4 regions of the Streptomyces sp. R818 genome follow, and region 4 is predicted to be linked to each of the others. Evidence: riboswitches for the same ligand, from Rfam matches in the RefSeq annotation. Region 4 holds a riboswitch; each other region holds the start of a gene.
The links. Region 4 has a riboswitch for cobalamin ahead of nicT (Nickel transporter NicT). Riboswitches for the same ligand answer to the same signal wherever they lie in the genome.
Positions count from the first base shown of each region.

Region 1: linked by a shared signal. The riboswitch ahead of nrdI (class Ib ribonucleoside-diphosphate reductase assembly flavoprotein NrdI) and the one ahead of nicT (Nickel transporter NicT) in region 4 are both predicted to bind cobalamin.
Region 2: linked by a shared signal. The riboswitch ahead of N5I75_RS32700 (CoA-acylating methylmalonate-semialdehyde dehydrogenase) and the one ahead of nicT (Nickel transporter NicT) in region 4 are both predicted to bind cobalamin.
Region 3: linked by a shared signal. The riboswitch ahead of N5I75_RS04200 (FecCD family ABC transporter permease) and the one ahead of nicT (Nickel transporter NicT) in region 4 are both predicted to bind cobalamin.

Region 1 covers NZ_JAOCNE010000014.1:262,618-266,540, reverse strand. Annotated here, with positions in the region: gene metE (5-methyltetrahydropteroyltriglutamate--homocysteine S-methyltransferase) at 1-1,318, shown strand, start outside; gene N5I75_RS32760 (hypothetical protein) at 1,417-1,749, shown strand; cobalamin riboswitch at 1,829-2,052, shown strand; gene nrdI (class Ib ribonucleoside-diphosphate reductase assembly flavoprotein NrdI) at 2,222-2,665, shown strand; gene nrdE (class 1b ribonucleoside-diphosphate reductase subunit alpha) at 2,662-3,923, shown strand, end outside.
Region 2 covers NZ_JAOCNE010000014.1:249,466-253,388, reverse strand. Annotated here, with positions in the region: gene N5I75_RS32705 (acyl-CoA dehydrogenase family protein) at 1-585, opposite strand, end outside; gene N5I75_RS32700 (CoA-acylating methylmalonate-semialdehyde dehydrogenase) at 600-2,123, opposite strand; cobalamin riboswitch at 2,356-2,550, opposite strand; gene N5I75_RS32695 (NUDIX hydrolase) at 2,601-3,107, shown strand; gene cobF (precorrin-6A synthase (deacetylating)) at 3,060-3,902, opposite strand.
Region 3 covers NZ_JAOCNE010000002.1:300,689-304,611, reverse strand. Annotated here, with positions in the region: gene N5I75_RS04210 (nucleoside deaminase) at 56-541, opposite strand; gene N5I75_RS04205 (endonuclease/exonuclease/phosphatase family protein) at 689-1,561, shown strand; cobalamin riboswitch at 1,687-1,815, shown strand; gene N5I75_RS04200 (FecCD family ABC transporter permease) at 1,920-3,008, shown strand; gene N5I75_RS04195 (ABC transporter ATP-binding protein) at 3,095-3,856, shown strand; gene N5I75_RS04190 (ABC transporter substrate-binding protein) at 3,883-3,923, shown strand, end outside.
Region 4 covers NZ_JAOCNE010000013.1:65,818-69,740, forward strand. Annotated here, with positions in the region: gene rho (transcription termination factor Rho) at 1-607, shown strand, start outside; gene N5I75_RS29765 (GNAT family N-acetyltransferase) at 652-1,155, shown strand; gene N5I75_RS29770 (inorganic diphosphatase) at 1,243-1,746, shown strand; cobalamin riboswitch at 1,775-1,999, shown strand; gene nicT (Nickel transporter NicT) at 2,031-3,122, shown strand; gene N5I75_RS29780 (hypothetical protein) at 3,791-3,923, shown strand, end outside.

The DNA.
Region 1 (3,923 bases), on a different contig from region 4:
CTGCTCCCTGCTGCACGTACCGCTCGACGCCGCCCTGGAGAAGGATGTCGACCCGCAGATCCTGCGCTGGCTGGCCTTCGCCCGGCAGAAGACCGCCGAGATCGCCACGCTCGCCAAGGGCCTGACCCACGGTACGGACGCGATCACCGCGGAGCTTGCGGTGAACCGTGCGGCGCTGTCCTCGCGCACCACCTCGCCCATCACCCGCGACCCGGCCGTGCGGGCCCGCGCCGCCGCCGTCACCGAGGCGGACACCCACCGCGCCCAGCCCTACCCCGAGCGGGCCGCCGCACAGCGCGCCCACCTCGGCCTTCCGCTGCTGCCGACGACCACGATCGGCTCGTTCCCGCAGACCACCGAACTGCGCACGGCGCGCGCCGACTTGAGGTCCGGACGCATCGACACGGCCGGTTACGAGGAGCGGATCAAGAACGAGATCCGCGACGTCGTCTCCTTCCAGGAGAAGACCGGCATCGACGTCCTGGTGCACGGCGAGCCCGAGCGCAACGACATGGTGCAGTACTTCGCCGAACAGCTCGTCGGCTACCTCGCCACACAGCACGGCTGGGTGCAGTCCTACGGCACCCGCTACGTCCGCCCGCCGGTACTGGCCGGCGACATCTCCCGGCCCGAACCGATGACGGTGCGCTGGACGTCGTACGCCCAGTCCCTGTCCGACCGCCCGGTCAAGGGGATGCTGACCGGCCCGGTCACCATGCTCGCCTGGTCCTTCGTCCGCGACGACCAGCCGCTGGGCGATACCGCCCGCCAGGTCGCCCTCGCCCTGCGCGACGAGGTCAACGACCTTGAAGCGAACGGCACTTCGGTGATCCAGGTCGACGAGCCCGCACTGCGCGAGACTCTTCCGATGCGGGCCGCCGACCACGCCGCGTACCTGGCCTGGGCCACCGAGGCGTTCCGCGTCACGACCGCCGGGGTCCGCCCGGAGACCCAGATCCACACGCACATGTGCTACGCCGAGTTCGGCGACATCGTGCAGGCCATCGACGATCTCGACGCCGACGTCATCAGCCTGGAGGCGGCCCGCTCCCACATGCAGGTCGCTCACGAGCTGGCGGAGCACGGCTACCCGCGCGAGGCGGGCCCGGGCGTCTACGACATCCACTCCCCCCGCGTCCCGAGCACGGAGGAGGCATCCGCCTTGCTCCGTACCGGACTTGAGGCCATCCCCGCCGAACGGCTGTGGGTCAACCCGGACTGCGGCCTGAAGACCCGCGGATGGCCCGAGACCCGGGCATCGCTGGAGAACCTGGTCGCCGCGGCCAAGATCGTGCGATCCGAGCTCGGCTCGGCCTGATCCAGGGTGGTGAGTGAGGGTGCCGGGGCTCGCATCACGCTCCGGCACCCTCACCGCTGTGCCCGGGTGGGAGCGTCACAAGAACAGGGGGATGCGCCATGAAACAGGAGCCGCGGACCGTCGTCATCGACGGCAAGGAGATGGTTGCCCTGCCGGTGAAGCAGTACAAGTCGCTGCTCGCCCTGCGCAGGCAGCTGGGTGCACAGGGAACGCGCATGCAGTCGTTGCGGGGAGCCCTCAGCGACATGGCCGACTTCCTGGAGCGGCTCGACGCGGCACAGGAGCGGTCATCGGCCGACCCTCCGGCGTCCCACACCGACCCGGCCGAACCCGACGCCGACAGCTTCGCCGTGGAGCTGCGTCGGCACATCGGGCACGCTCGCGCACTCACCAGAGCCAAACCTGCGCGAGACGCTGGAACGCGCCGATGAAGACCATCCACTTAGGGTCACCTAGCTTTTGTGCGCGACACAACATCTGGCCTGACTGGCATCCCTACCGCCTAGATGTAGTGTTGCTCTCGCTGGTGGTTCACCAGGCCGGTCGGTCTGGTGAGGCAAGAGGGAACCCGGTGAGAGACCGGGACTGCCCCGCAGCGGTGAGCGGGAACGACCGCCGTCACACGCACTGGGCCGGATGAATCCGGGCCTGGGAAGCGACGGCCAGTAGATGTCCTCCGTCGACCGGAGAACGTGCCCGCGAGTCCGAAGACCTGCCACCGGCGCGCGCACCGACCGCGGTGCGCGCGCTTCGAGGCCCCGAGGGAGGGCCGCGTGGCTGTGGCTCGGACCGGGGCAGAGGTACGTCGTACCCGCACGTCCCCCTGGTGGCCGCATCCGCCTGCCTTCCTTCCCGTCCTCGACCGAGAACGACACGGGAACGAGGAGAGGGAGGCGAGAGACCATGAGTGGTCTCGTGTATTTCTCCAGCGTCTCGGAGAACACCAAACGCTTCGTGGAGCGCCTGGACCTGCCCGCGACGCGGATCCCCCTGCGCCCCCACCGTGAGGGCATGCCGACCGTCACCGAGCCGTACGTGCTGATCGTGCCGACCTACGGCGGCGGCGAACGCGCGGGCGCGGTGCCCAAACAGGTGATCCGTTTCCTGAACATCGAGGCCAACCGCGCGCTGCTGCGCGGCGTGATCGCCTCGGGCAACACCAACTTCGGTGTCGACTACTGCCTCGCCGGGCGCGTCATCTCGGCGAAGTGCAAGGTCCCCGAGCTGTACCGATTCGAACTGCTGGGCACGGAGCGCGACGTCCGTGCCGTACGAGAGGGGCTGGAGAAGTTTTGGACACGACAGTCATCGACGAGGCGGCCGGAACCGGCGGGACGGACGGCGTGAGCACTGCCACCACCACGGCCCAGGTCCCCGCGGCGGCCCAGCGCGAGTCGGTCGGTACGCGCAAGGACTACCACGCGCTCAACGCGATGCTGAACATGTACGACTGCGACGGCCGCATCCAGTTCGACAAGGACCGCGAGGCCGTCCGCCAGTACTTCCTGCAGCACGTCAACCCGAACACGGTGACCTTCCCGAGCCTCAAGGAGAAGATCACCTATCTGATCGAGAACGACTACTACGAAGCAGAGCCGATCCGGCGCTACGACTGGAAGGCCGTCGAAGACCTGTACCGGCAGGCGTACGCGCACGAGCACCGCTTCCGCACGTTCCTCGGCGCGTTCAAGTACTACACGTCGTACACACTGAAGACTTTCGACGGAACCCGCTACCTGGAGCGGTACGAGGACCGCGTCGTCGCCACCGCCCTCTACCTGGGCGCCGGGGACGCGTCGCTCGCCTCCCGCCTCGTCGACGAGATGATGTCGGGCCGCTTCCAGCCGGCCACCCCGACGTTCCTCAACGCGGGCAAGGCGCAGCGCGGCGAGCTGGTCTCCTGCTTCCTGCTGCGCGTCGAGGACAACCTGGAGTCCATCGGACGCGGCATCAACTCCGCGCTCCAGCTCTCCAAGCGCGGCGGCGGCGTCGCCCTCCTCCTGACGAACCTGCGCGAGCAGGGCGCCCCGATCAAGAAGATCGAGAACCAGTCGTCGGGTGTCGTGCCGGTGATGAAGCTCCTTGAGGACTCCTTCAGTTACGCGAACCAGCTCGGCGCGCGGCAGGGCGCGGGAGCGGTGTACCTCCACGCACACCACCCGGACATCATGCGGTTCCTGGACACCAAGCGGGAGAACGCGGACGAGAAGATCCGCATCAAGACGCTGTCGCTGGGGGTGGTCGTCCCCGACATCACCTTCGAACTCGCCAAGCGCAACGAGGACATGCACCTGTTCTCGCCGTACGACGTCGAGCGCGAGTACGGGAAGCCGCTGTCCGACCTGTCGGTGAGCGAGCACTACGAGGACCTGGTCGCCAACCCGCGCATCCGTAAGACGACGCTCAGCGCGCGCGAGTTCTTCAAGACGATCGCGGAGCTCCAGTTCGAGTCCGGCTACCCGTACCTGCTGTTCGAGGACACGGTGAACCGGGCCAACCCGATCCCCGGCTGGATCAACATGTCCAACCTGTGCTCGGAGATCCTCCAGGTCAACACGCCCAGCACGTACGACACTTCGCTCGGATACGAGACCATCGGCAAGGA
Region 2 (3,923 bases), on a different contig from region 4:
GGCCGTGATCCCGTCGGCGCCTTCCCCTCCGGTGCGGGCCATCACCACGTACAACTGAGAGGCCCCGGCACCGGAGATGAACTGTTTGACGCCGGTCAGCAGCCAGGTGTCACCGTCGCGGACGGCGCGTGCGGTGAGCGCGGCAGCGTCCGATCCCGCCCCTGGCTCGGTGAGGCAGTAACTGGCCAGATCGTCCATGGCGCACAGGCGGGGCAACCAGCGAGCGCGCTGGCCGTCGTCGCCGTAGCGGTCGATCATCCAGGCGACCATGTTGTGGATGCTCAGGTAGCCGGCGATCGAGGGGCATCCGGAGGCGAGCGTCTCAAAGACGAGGACGCCGTCCGTGCGGCTGAGTCCCGATCCTCCGGCGTCCTCGCCGACGTAGACGCCGCCGAGGCCGAGCCCGGCGGCCTTGCGCAGGACGTCGACGGGGAAGTGCTTGTCCCGGTCCCAGTCGAGCGCGTGCGGCGTGATGTGGTCCTCGGTGAATTCCAGGGTCGCCTCGACCAACGCCTGCTGGTCCTGCGTGAGCCAGGTGTGCGACTGCACCGTGCGCGAAGCACTCGTGGTGCTCGTGGTACTCATGGCGCTCATGACGTTCATCCCATCGTCGGGATCGTGAAGGTGGCGCCCTCGCGCGCACCGGCGGGCCAGCGGGACGTCACGGTCTTCGTGCGGGTGTAGAAGCGGATGGCGTCGGGGCCGTGCTGGTTGAGATCACCGAAGCCCGACGCCTTCCAGCCGCCGAAGGTGTGGTAGGCGACGGGGACCGGGATCGGGACGTTGACGCCGACCATTCCGGTGTTCACCCGCCGGGTGAAGTCCCGGGCGGTGTCGCCGTCCCGGGTGAAGATCGCGACGCCGTTGCCGTACGTGTGCTCGCTGGGCAGCCGCAGCGCCTCCTCGTAGTCGGCGGCACGTACGACGGACAGGACGGGGCCGAAGATCTCCTCCTGGTAGATCCGCATGGCCGGCGTGACACGGTCGAAGAGGCTGGCGCCCGCGAAGAATCCGTCCTCGTACCCGGCGAGGGTGAAGTCCCGGCCGTCGACGACCAGTTCGGCCCCTTCTTTCACTCCGAGGTCCACGTACCCGCGGACCCGGTCCAGCGCTTCGCGGCAGACCAGGGGGCCGAAGTCGGCTTCCGGGTCGTCGCTGCGGCCGATGCGCAGCGATCCGATCCGGTCCTTGAGCCGCGCCACCAGCGCGTCAGCGGTGTCCTCCCCGACGGGCACGGCGACCGAGACGGCCATGCAGCGCTCACCGGCCGATCCGTAGCCCGCGCCGATCAGGGCGTCCACGGCCTGGTCGAGGTCGGCGTCGGGCATCACGATCATGTGGTTCTTGGCTCCGCCGAAGCACTGGGCGCGCTTGCCGTGAGCGGCGGCGGTGGCGTAGACGTGCGCGGCGATCGGAGTGGAGCCGACGAAACCGAGCGCCTGGACCCGCGGGTCGGTCAGGAGGGTGTCGACCGCTTCCGCACCGCCGTTGACGACATTGAGGACGCCGGGCGGCAGGCCGGCGTCCAGGAAGAGTTCGGCGAGCCGCAGCGGGACCGAGGGGGCTCGCTCGGACGGCTTCAGGATGAAGGCGTTGCCGCAGGCCAGCGCGGGGGCCGCCTTCCACAGCGGGATCATGGCGGGGAAGTTGAAGGGGGTGATGCCCGCGACGACGCCGAGCGGGGAGCGCAGCGAGTGCACGTCGATTCCGCTGCCGGCGTTGTCGGTGAAGTCACCCTTGAGGAGGTGCGGGATGCCGGCCGCGAACTCGACTACTTCCAGGCCGCGTTGGATGTCGCCGTGTGCGTCGGCGACGGTCTTGCCGTGTTCGGACGACAGGAGCCGGGCCAGGGCGTCCTTCTCCCGGTCGACGAGTGTGAGGAACCTCAACATGACGCGGGCGCGCCGCTGCGGGTTCCATTCCCCCCACCCCTCCTGCGCGCGGACGGCGTCCCCGATCGCGGCCTCGGTCTCGGCCGCGTCCGCGAGGGGGACGTGGGCCTGGACCTGTCCGGTGTTCGGGTCGTACACGTCGCCGTAAGTGCCCGAGGATCCCTCGGTGCGCCTGCCGCCGACGAAGTGGGTCAACTCGCGCACAGGGGCGCGGTCTTGCGTGCGGACCATGAATGCCTGCTCTCGTCAGGTGATCCGGGATGGCGCGCGGACCCGAGGGCACGGCGACGCGGTGGCGTGCGGGTGCCAGAGGGCCGCGCGAGAGCGCGAATGGCTGGGTGACCGTCAGGCCGTAACGGCCGACAGGTGGGCGAATACGCGTCTGGGCCGGGCCGGTTGGGCAGGACCGCCGGGATCGTGGAAACACACCGGTGCCATGCGTGTCAGCTCCATCCTCGTGGACAACACGGAACATTCCGCAGCCGGTATCCTGACTCCCGGATCAGCGCGCACCGTCCGCCTTCCCGGCGTCCGAAGACGTCAGTGGCGTGTCGCTCGACGGCGAACTCCCCGGTCACAGTGGCGGGACCGTGCCGGACTCACACCGGCTTCCCTGCACCGCGGACCTATCCCCTCGACTATATAGTTGGACGTCCTAGTAAATCCAGCCCCGGCGCCGCCGCTCCACCGAATGGCTAGTGTGCCTCTATGTCCGCTCCAGAGGTTGCTGTCCACCGGTCCGCCCGCATGGTGCTCATCGACGGCGAGGGCCATGTGCTGCTGTTCAAGTCGCTGGCAGACCCTGGCGACCCGGCCGCCGGACACGTCTGGGGCACACCGGGTGGGGGCGTCCACGACGGCGAGACCCTCGCGACGGCGGCCGCACGTGAACTACACGAAGAGACCGGGCTGTTGGTGGCCGCAGAGTCCCTCGGATCGCCGGTGGTCCACACGTCCGGGTACGCGGATCTGGGCTGGGAGCGGGGCCTCTTCGAGGACGTCTTCCTCCTGTGCCGCGTGACTTCGCACGATGTCGACACCAGCAGCCAAGAGGACCAGGAGCGGCGCCACCACGCGGGGCACCGCTGGTGGGGCGTACAGGAGTTGGCCGCCACCCACGACACCGTGCATCCGTGGGGAGTGGCCGAGTTGGTGACACGGAGCATGTCAGGCGATGCTCCCGCCGCTCCCGTCCGTCTCCCCTGGCACCACTGACGCGGCTCCCCGCTCCGGGCTCTCCGCGATGCGCAGCAGATACGTGTCCATGATCCAGCCGTGCCGCTCGCGGGCCTCGGACCGTACGCGTCGGATGCGGTCCACGACCTCGTTCAGTGGTCCGGCGACGAGCAGTTCGTCCGGGGTGCCGAGGTAGGCGCCCCAGTAGATCCACACATCGTCACCCTCGACCTGTGTGAACGACTCGTGGGCGTCGAGCATGACGACGATGTCGCCGTCGTCGTTCTGAGCCACGTCGGTCAGGCGGCGGGCCGGGGTGATGTGCACCGGACGGCCGACCTGGTTGAGCGGGATACGGTGCCGGGCGGTGAGCGTGGCGACGCTGGTGATGCCGGGGACCACCTCGACGGCGACGGACAGTGCGCCGCGGTCCTCGATGTCCCCGAGGATGCCGAGCGTGCTGTCGTAGAGGGAAGGGTCGCCCCAGACCAGGAACGCGCCCGTCTCGCCCTGCGCCATCTCCTCGCTCATCGCCTGCTCGAAGATCTCCCCGCGCCGCTCACGCCAGTCCTGGACGGCCGCCGTGTAGTCGGTGCGATCCATGGGCCGGCGGTCGCGGCTCGGGTCCTCGACCTCGACCACGCGGTACGGGCCCTGCGCGTGCTCCTCGATCATCCGGTGCCGCAGGTCGGTCAAGGACGCCTTGCTCGGGCCCTTGCCCACGATGAAGAAGACGTCCGCGCGCCGGATCGCCTTCACCGCCTGGAGGGTCAGGTGGTCGGGGTCGCCCGAGCCGATACCGATGACGAGGATCGCGCGCTGTTCCGTACTCATGGGGTCAGTCTTTCAGGGCGT
Region 3 (3,923 bases), on a different contig from region 4:
CAGCCGCACCTGACCCGGTGGTCGTCGCCTGCAGCCGCACTTGACCGTGCGGTCGTCAGTCGCGCGACGACCGCTCGGCAAGCAGCCGGTGCAACTCCTTGACGCGGGGCACCAGTTCGTCGACCGGCCCCTCGACGGTCACGTGCGGCGCGACCTCCTGGATCGGCAGGGCGCGCACCGGCGCCTCCGGGCGGCCCCATTCGGCCAGCCACTGGCCCAGCTGGGCCGAGGAGGCGACGTACACGATGCGGCCGAGCCCGACCCAGGCGTGGGCCGCCGCGCACATCGGGCAGTGCTCGCCCGAGGTGTAGACGGTGGCCGCGCGCCGCTCCTCCGGGGAGAGGTGCTCGGCCGCCCACCTGGCCAGCTCGAACTCGGGGTGGCGGGTGGCGTCCCCGCCCGCGACCCGGTTGTGGTCCTCGGCGCGGACCGCGCCCGTGCCGTCCACGAGCACGGAGCCGAACGGCTCGTCCCCGCTCTCCAGGGCCTCGGCGGCCAGCTCCACGCAGCGGCGCAGATGTGCCGACTCGCTCGCGTCCATCGCGGTCCCTTCTCCTCGTCCGTCGTCGGGATCGCGTCGATCGTCGCATGCCGCACCGCCGGCAACGGCTCGACCCGGACGTGTGCCGGTGACACCTTGTCGCCTACCCTCGTGCGGAGAAGACCTCGTGTGAGGGCATGTGACCGCATGTCCGTCCACTCCAAGGAGGCGATGGTGCTCGGACGCGGCACACGTCTGTTCGCGATCGCCATGGCCGCCCTCTGCATCGTGCTCATCGGCCCGAGCGCACCGAGCGGCGCCCTCATCGCCAAGCCGCTGCCCGCCGACGCCGCCCAGGGCATCGTGCCGAACCGGGTCCTGACGTGGAACATCTGCAACCCGTGCGGGAGCGGGCAGAACATGGGCCGGGCCGCGGAGATCGCCACGTACGCGCCGCAGGTGTTCGGCCTGCAGGAGGCATGTGTGCGTGACGTCGAGAAGATCCGCGACTACCTGGAGGTCTTCTACGGCCTCGTCTACGAGGTCGAGTACGGGTCGGTCCTGCGGAACTGGAACCGCTGCGGCGGTCTGCCGTGGCAGGGCGGCGCGTACGGCCAGGCCATCCTCTCCGCGGCGGCGATGACCGATCACGTGAACGTGGAGTACCCCGACGGCGGCTCCGAGGACCGCGGGTACATGGCCGTCACGACCAAGGTGGGCGGCCGGTCCGTCCGCGTCTTCAACACGCACTTCGCCGAGCGGCAGCAGCCTGACATCCGGGCGGACCAGGCCCGCGTGCTCGCCGCCGAAGTCGCCCGTCACGACCACACGATCGTCCTCGGCGACTTCAACGCCGTACCGGACGCCTCCGAACTCCGCCCGATGTGGCGACTGGCCGAGGACGCCGATCCGGCGTGCCGCCCGTTCCCCGACGGCGGCGCCTGCGAGCCGACGACCGACTGGCAGAGCAAGTTCGACTACATCTTCCTGCGCGGCATCGCTCCGCTCACCCACCAGGTCCGCCCGAGCCCGTACTCGGACCACCATCCCCTGCACGCGGAGATCGATCCGGCGTGGTGACCCGAACGGCCCGGAACGTCCGGGCCGGTGAGTACCGCCCGCGCCAGTAGGTACCGCTCACGCCAGTAAGTACCGTCCACGCTGGTAAGTACCGCCCGCCCGCCCCGCCCCTGACCCAGGCTTGCTACGCTTCGGCTGCCTTCCGTGGGGGAAGCCGGTGCGAGTCCGGCGCTGTCCCGCAACGGTGTGCGTGGCCTGTTCCGTCCGAGTGCGGGCCCGCGAGTCCGATCACCCACGGCAGGTGTGCGACCCGTCGACCGCTCGCCGTGGACTGCGAGCAGGGACCGCCGAAGCCCTCCCGGCCTTCAGGTGCCCTGCGTTGCAGCCGTGGCGCCGACCCGGAGGATGTGCGCCCGCTTTGCTCCGCACCGCCGCTGCCCCTGCCCGCACGGGTGTCGCCCGTACGCGCCGGGGACACCTGCCCACCGTCCCGCTGGTCATCGCGCTCGCGCTCGTCCTGGTGGTCTCGCTGGCGTGCGGGGTCGCGCTCGGCGCCACCGGGATGAGCTGGCGGCAGGTGGTGCGGCTGATGTGGGCCGGGCTCAGCGGCGGCAGCCTCGGCAGCGCGGACGCCGGGGCCTACACCATCGTGTGGGAGATTCGCTTCCCGCGCGTCGTCCTCGCGGCCGTCGTCGGCGCGGGCCTCGCCTCGGTCGGCGTCGCCGTGCAGGCGCTGGTGCGCAACGCCCTCGCCGACCCGTTCGTGCTCGGCATCTCCTCCGGCGCCGCCGTCGGGGCCAACGCCGTCATCCTGTTCGGCGCGCTCGCCGGGCTCGGCGTCTGGGCGCTCTCGTTCTCCGCCTTCCTCTCCGCGCTCGCCGCGACCCTCGTCGTCTACGCGGTGGCCCGCTCCCCGCTCGGACTCAGCCCGCTGCGCCTGGTCCTGACCGGCACCGCCCTCGCCTACGGGTTCCAGGCCGTCACGACCGTCATGGTGTTCAGCGCGGAACGGGGCGAGGCGGCGCGCGCGGCCATGATGTGGCTGCTCGGCAGCCTGGGCGGGGCCACCTGGCCGAAGGTGCCGCTGGCCGCCGCGACCGTGGTGGCGGGCTGGCTGTGGCTCAGGGTGCGGGCGGGCGCGCTCGACGCCCTCGCGATGGGCGACGAGACGTCGGCGGCGCTCGGCGTCCCGCCCGACCGGCTGCGGCGCGAACTGTTCGTCGTGACCGCGGCGGTGACCGGCACGGTCGTCGCCGTGAGCGGGGCCATCGGCTTCGTCGGTCTGATGGTGCCGCACCTCGTGCGCATGCTCGTCGGCGCCTCGCACACCCGCGTCCTCGCCGTCGCGCCGCTCGCCGGGGCCGTGCTGCTCGTGTGGGCCGACGTGTTGTCACGGGTGCTGCTCGCGCCGACCGAACTGCCCGTGGGCGTGGTGACGGCCGCGCTGGGTGTGCCCGCGTTCCTGCTGCTGATGCGGCGCGGCGGCCATGCGCTCGCCGGGCGCTGAGCCAAGCACCCGCCCAAGAGGCCCGTCCAAGAGGCCCGTCAAAAAGGTTCGTCAAAAAGGTTCGTCAAAACAGAGGGAGAAGACACGTGCGGCTCGACGTCGAAGGTGTGTCGGTCGAGGTGGCGGGTGTACGGCTCGTCGACGAGGTCACCCTCGACGTGCCCGCCGGCACCTTCGTGGGGCTCGTCGGCCCCAACGGCAGCGGAAAGTCGACCCTGTTGCGGTGCGTGTACCGGGCGCGCCGCCCCGACGCCGGGCTCGTCAGGGTCGACGCCGAGGACGTGCACCGCATGGCCCCGCGGGCCGCGGCACGGCTGCTCGCCGCGCTGCCGCAGGAGTCGGCCGCGGACTTCGACTTCACGGTCACCGAGGTCGTCGCGATGGGCCGCCTCCCGCACCGCGACCGCACCGCCGCCCGCGACCGGGAGCTCTGCCGGTACGCGCTGGAACAGGCCGGGGTGGCACACCTCGCGACACGTGGCTTCCTGTCGCTCTCCGGCGGCGAGAAACAACGTGTGCTGATCGCCCGCGCGCTCACCCAGGAGCCACGCGTCCTCGTCCTGGACGAGCCCACGAACCACCTCGACATCGCCCATCAGCTCGATGTGCTGCGCCGGGTGCGGCTCAGCGGTCCGACCGTCCTCGCCGCCCTGCACGACCTCAACCTCGCCGCCGCCCACTGCGACCTGCTGCATGTCCTGCACGGCGGCCGGGTCGTCGCCTCCGGTCCGCCGGACGAGGTCCTCTCCCCCGCGCTGCTCGCCGACGTCTTCGGCGTACGGGCGCACCGGGTGCGCCACCCGGAGACCGGCGCGACCCAGTTCCTGTTCGACCAACTCGCCCCCTGACAACCCTCGTTCCCTGGATGGCTCCTGTGCGCAGACTCGTCTCCACCGCCTCGCTCGGCCTCGCCGC
Region 4 (3,923 bases):
CGTGCGCGGCGACGTGTACGCCTCCACCTTCGACCAGCCCGCCAAGGCGCACATCGCGCTCGCCGAACTCGCCGTCGAGCGCGCGAAGCGCCTGGTCGAGCGGGGCCGCGACGTCGTCGTCCTGCTCGACTCCCTCACCCGGCTGTGCCGCGCCCACAACAACGCGGCCTCCTCGGGCGGCCGGACCCTGTCCGGCGGTGTCGACGCCGCCGCGCTGCTCGGCCCGAAGCGGCTGTTCGGGGCCGCCCGCAACACCGAGGAGGCCGGCTCTCTGACGATCCTCGCCACCGCCCTCGTCGACACCGGCTCCCGCGCCGACGACTACTTCTTCGAGGAGCTCAAGAGCACCGGCAACATGGAGCTGCGCCTGGACCGCTCGCTCGCCGACCGCCGCGTCCACCCGGCCGTCGATCTCGCCCCTTCCGGCACGCGCCGCGAAGAACTCCTGCTTTCCGCGACGGAGTTGACGGCCGAGCGCGGACTGCGCCGGGCGCTGCGGGACCGGGACGGCCACTCCTCCTACGAGGCGCTGCTCGACAGGCTGCGCCACACCCCCGACAACGCCGCGTTCCTGCGCCAGGTCCAAGCGACCGTGCCCACGGGCTGACCGCCGATTGCCGGGTCCGCGATCAGATACGTAATACTCGACGCATGACATCGAGCATTACGCGGCGTGGCGGTGACCCCGCCGTCACGGTGCGCCGGGCCACCGCGCGCGACGCCAGACGGCTGACCCGGCTCGTCCGCGGCTCCCGCGCCTACGAGGGCCCGTACGCGCCGATGGTCGCGGACTACCGGGTGGGCCCCGACTACATCGAGGCACACCGGGTCTTCGTCGCGGCCTCGCTCGCCGACGACCGCGTGCTCGGCTTCTACTCCCTGCTCCTCGCCCCGCCGGAGCTGGACCTGATGTTCGTCGCGAACGACGCGCAGGGAATGGGCATCGGGCGCCTGCTCGTCGCGCACATGCGGGACGAGGCGCACACCGCGGGCCTGGACCACGTACGCGTCGTCGCGCACCCGCCGGCGGAGGGCTTCTACCGCAGCGTCGGGGCGCACCGCACGGGCACGGCCGTCGCACGGCCCCCGGCCGTCGCATGGGACCGGCCGGAACTCGTCTTCCCCATCGGCCCCTCCGGCCGGGGGCTGTCCTAGGGCCTGTCGAAGGGCTTCCGCCCCCGGCCCGCGCGGCGCACACTCGGTGGCAATTCGAGCGGGCGGCAATGGGGCAAGGAGGCCACATTGGGCGGCAGCGAGACGCGCGGCGACGCGTTCGACGTGATCGTGGAGATCCCGCAGGGCTCCCGGAACAAGTACGAGATGGACCACGAACTCGGGCGGATCCGGCTCGACCGGATGCTGTTCACCTCGACCCAGTACCCCGCGGACTACGGCTACGTACAAGGCACCCTCGGCGGCGACGGCGACCCGCTGGACGCGCTGGTGCTGACCGGCGACGCGACGTTCCCCGGCTGCGTCATCGAGTGCCGGGCCATCGGCATGTTCGTGATGAGCGACGAGAAGGGCCCGGACGAGAAGATCCTGTGCGTGCCCGCGCACGACCCGCGCCACGCGGAGACCCAGGACATCGACGACCTCCCCGAGTTCGACCGCCTGGAGATCACCCACTTCTTCGAGGTCTACAAGGACCTGGAGCCCGGCAAGTCCGTCGAGGGCTCGCACTGGGAGGGCCGGGAGAAGGCGTACGAGGAGATCGGGCGGGCGCGCGAGCGCCGCGAGGGGTAGCCGCCCGGAGCAGCGCGCGGCCCGTCCTCTAAGGTGGGCGGGCCGTGGTGCTCGGGAAGACCGGTGACGGCCCTTCGGGGCCAAGTCCGGAGCGGCCCTCGCCACTGTGATCGGGTTCCGTGCCGTCCCGCTTCCGGGTCGGTGCGGAGCACGCCGTTCCACCGCGCCACTGGCCGCCTCCGGGCGGCTGGGAAGGCAGGAGCGGCGCGCCATGCCCGTAAGCCAGGAGACCGGCCACGGCATCTCACGAAGTGATCCACGAGGTGCTGGAGCGTGATCAAGGCATGACCCTGCCCGGAACCCCCGCGACTTTCCGCTGGCGCCGTGAGGACACCGTCCGTACGGCGGGTCTCCTCGCGGTGATCGCGGCGCTGCACGTCGTCGCGTTCGGCGTGCTGTTCCTTCTCGTCGTCCCCGAGCACTACGAGGTCGGCGACAAGGCGTTCGGCATCGGACTCGGCATCACCGCGTACACGCTCGGGATGCGGCACGCGTTCGACGCCGACCACATCGCGGCGATCGACAACACCACCCGCAAGCTGATGGCGGACGGCAAGCGGCCCGTGTCGGTCGGGTTCTGGTTCGCGCTCGGGCACTCCAGCGTGGTCGTCGCGATGGCGGCGCTCGTGGCGGGCGGCGCGGCGCTCGCCGGTGTGCTCCTGAACGACGAGTCCACCACGCACCAGGTCCTGGGCGTGGTGGGCACGACGGTGTCGGGCACGTTCCTGTACCTGATCGCGGCGCTCAATCTGGTGGCGCTCCTCGGCATCCTGAAGGTGTTCCGGGCGATGCGCGAAGGCTCGTACGACGAGCGGGAGCTGGAGGAACACCTGGACTCGCGGGGCTTCATGAACCGCATCCTCGGCCGCTTCACCAGGTCGATCACCCGCCCCGGCCAGATGTACCCGCTCGGCTTCCTCTTCGGCCTCGGCTTCGACACGGCGACCGAGGTGACCCTGATGGTGATGGCGGGCAGCGGGGCCGCGGCCGGGCTGCCCTGGTACGCGATCCTCTGCCTGCCCCTGCTCTTCGCGGCGGGCATGAGTCTGTTCGACACGCTGGACGGGACGTTCATGAACTTCGCGTACCAGTGGGCGTTCTCCAACCCGGTGCGCAAGGTGTTCTACAACCTCACGATCACCGGTCTGTCGATCGCGGTCGCGTTCTTCATCGGCACGATCGAGCTGGTCGGTGTCCTGCGCGAGAAACTCGCCCTCACGGACGCGGTGACCGGCTGGATCGCCGGGCTCGACCTCGACAACGTGGGGTACGTCATCGTCGGCCTGTTCGTCGCGGTGTGGGCGGCGGCGCTCGCCTACTGGCGTCTGGCCAAGGTCGAGCAGCGCTGGTCGGCACGGGTCGCCGAGGGCGGTTGAGGCGGGGCCGGAGTCGGGCTCCGGGGCGCGTGTGTCCGGCGGGGCGCGCGAATGCGGGCCGTTCGGCCCAGTGAGGAGGGTCACATGGCCCGATTGCCCCGGCCCGCGCCTTGGGGATACTGCTCAGCAGAGCCTCCCGTGCCCTCGCTCTCCCGCCGCGGCGCACGGTCGAGGCCCGGGCCCGCCGGTCGCAGTGGGGGGAGCTGCAATCGGCGGGCCCGGCACCTTTTCGCTCTTCGCTGGGCTCGGGGTGAGTTCTCCCGGGGCGGCCCGGCCAGGGCGGGCCTCACCCGGTCGGAGGTGCCCGGGGCGATAAGGTATCGGGTCGAACCGCCCGCGCCCGAGCACTCAGGAGCACCTACGTGACCGTAGCCATCGACTCGTCCGAGGCCCCCGTCCCGTCCGGCGAGAACAACGGGGAGGCGCCCGGCGCGGACGTACCGGCAGCCCGGCACGCGGGCACGGACGAGAAGACGGCCGGCCCGCTGGACACACCGGCCACATGGACTCCGCCCGGCGACGAGGCCGACGCCCCCGGGACAACGGTCCGGACCGACTCCGCCACGTCGGCAGAACTGACCGGGGCGCCCCCGGCGCCCGCCCCCTCCGGCCCGGACGAAGACGGCGCGTCCGAGAACTTCTGGCAGCCCGCCGGCGCGGACGACTCCGTGCCTGAGGTGCCGGAGGCCATTGCTCGGGATGCCCGTGAGTTCGGGGTGTACGCCCGTACCGGCGGGTGGACGTTCGCTCTGAAGGTGGCCAGGAGTGTGCGCCCCGGGGGACAGCCCGCCGGTGAATCGC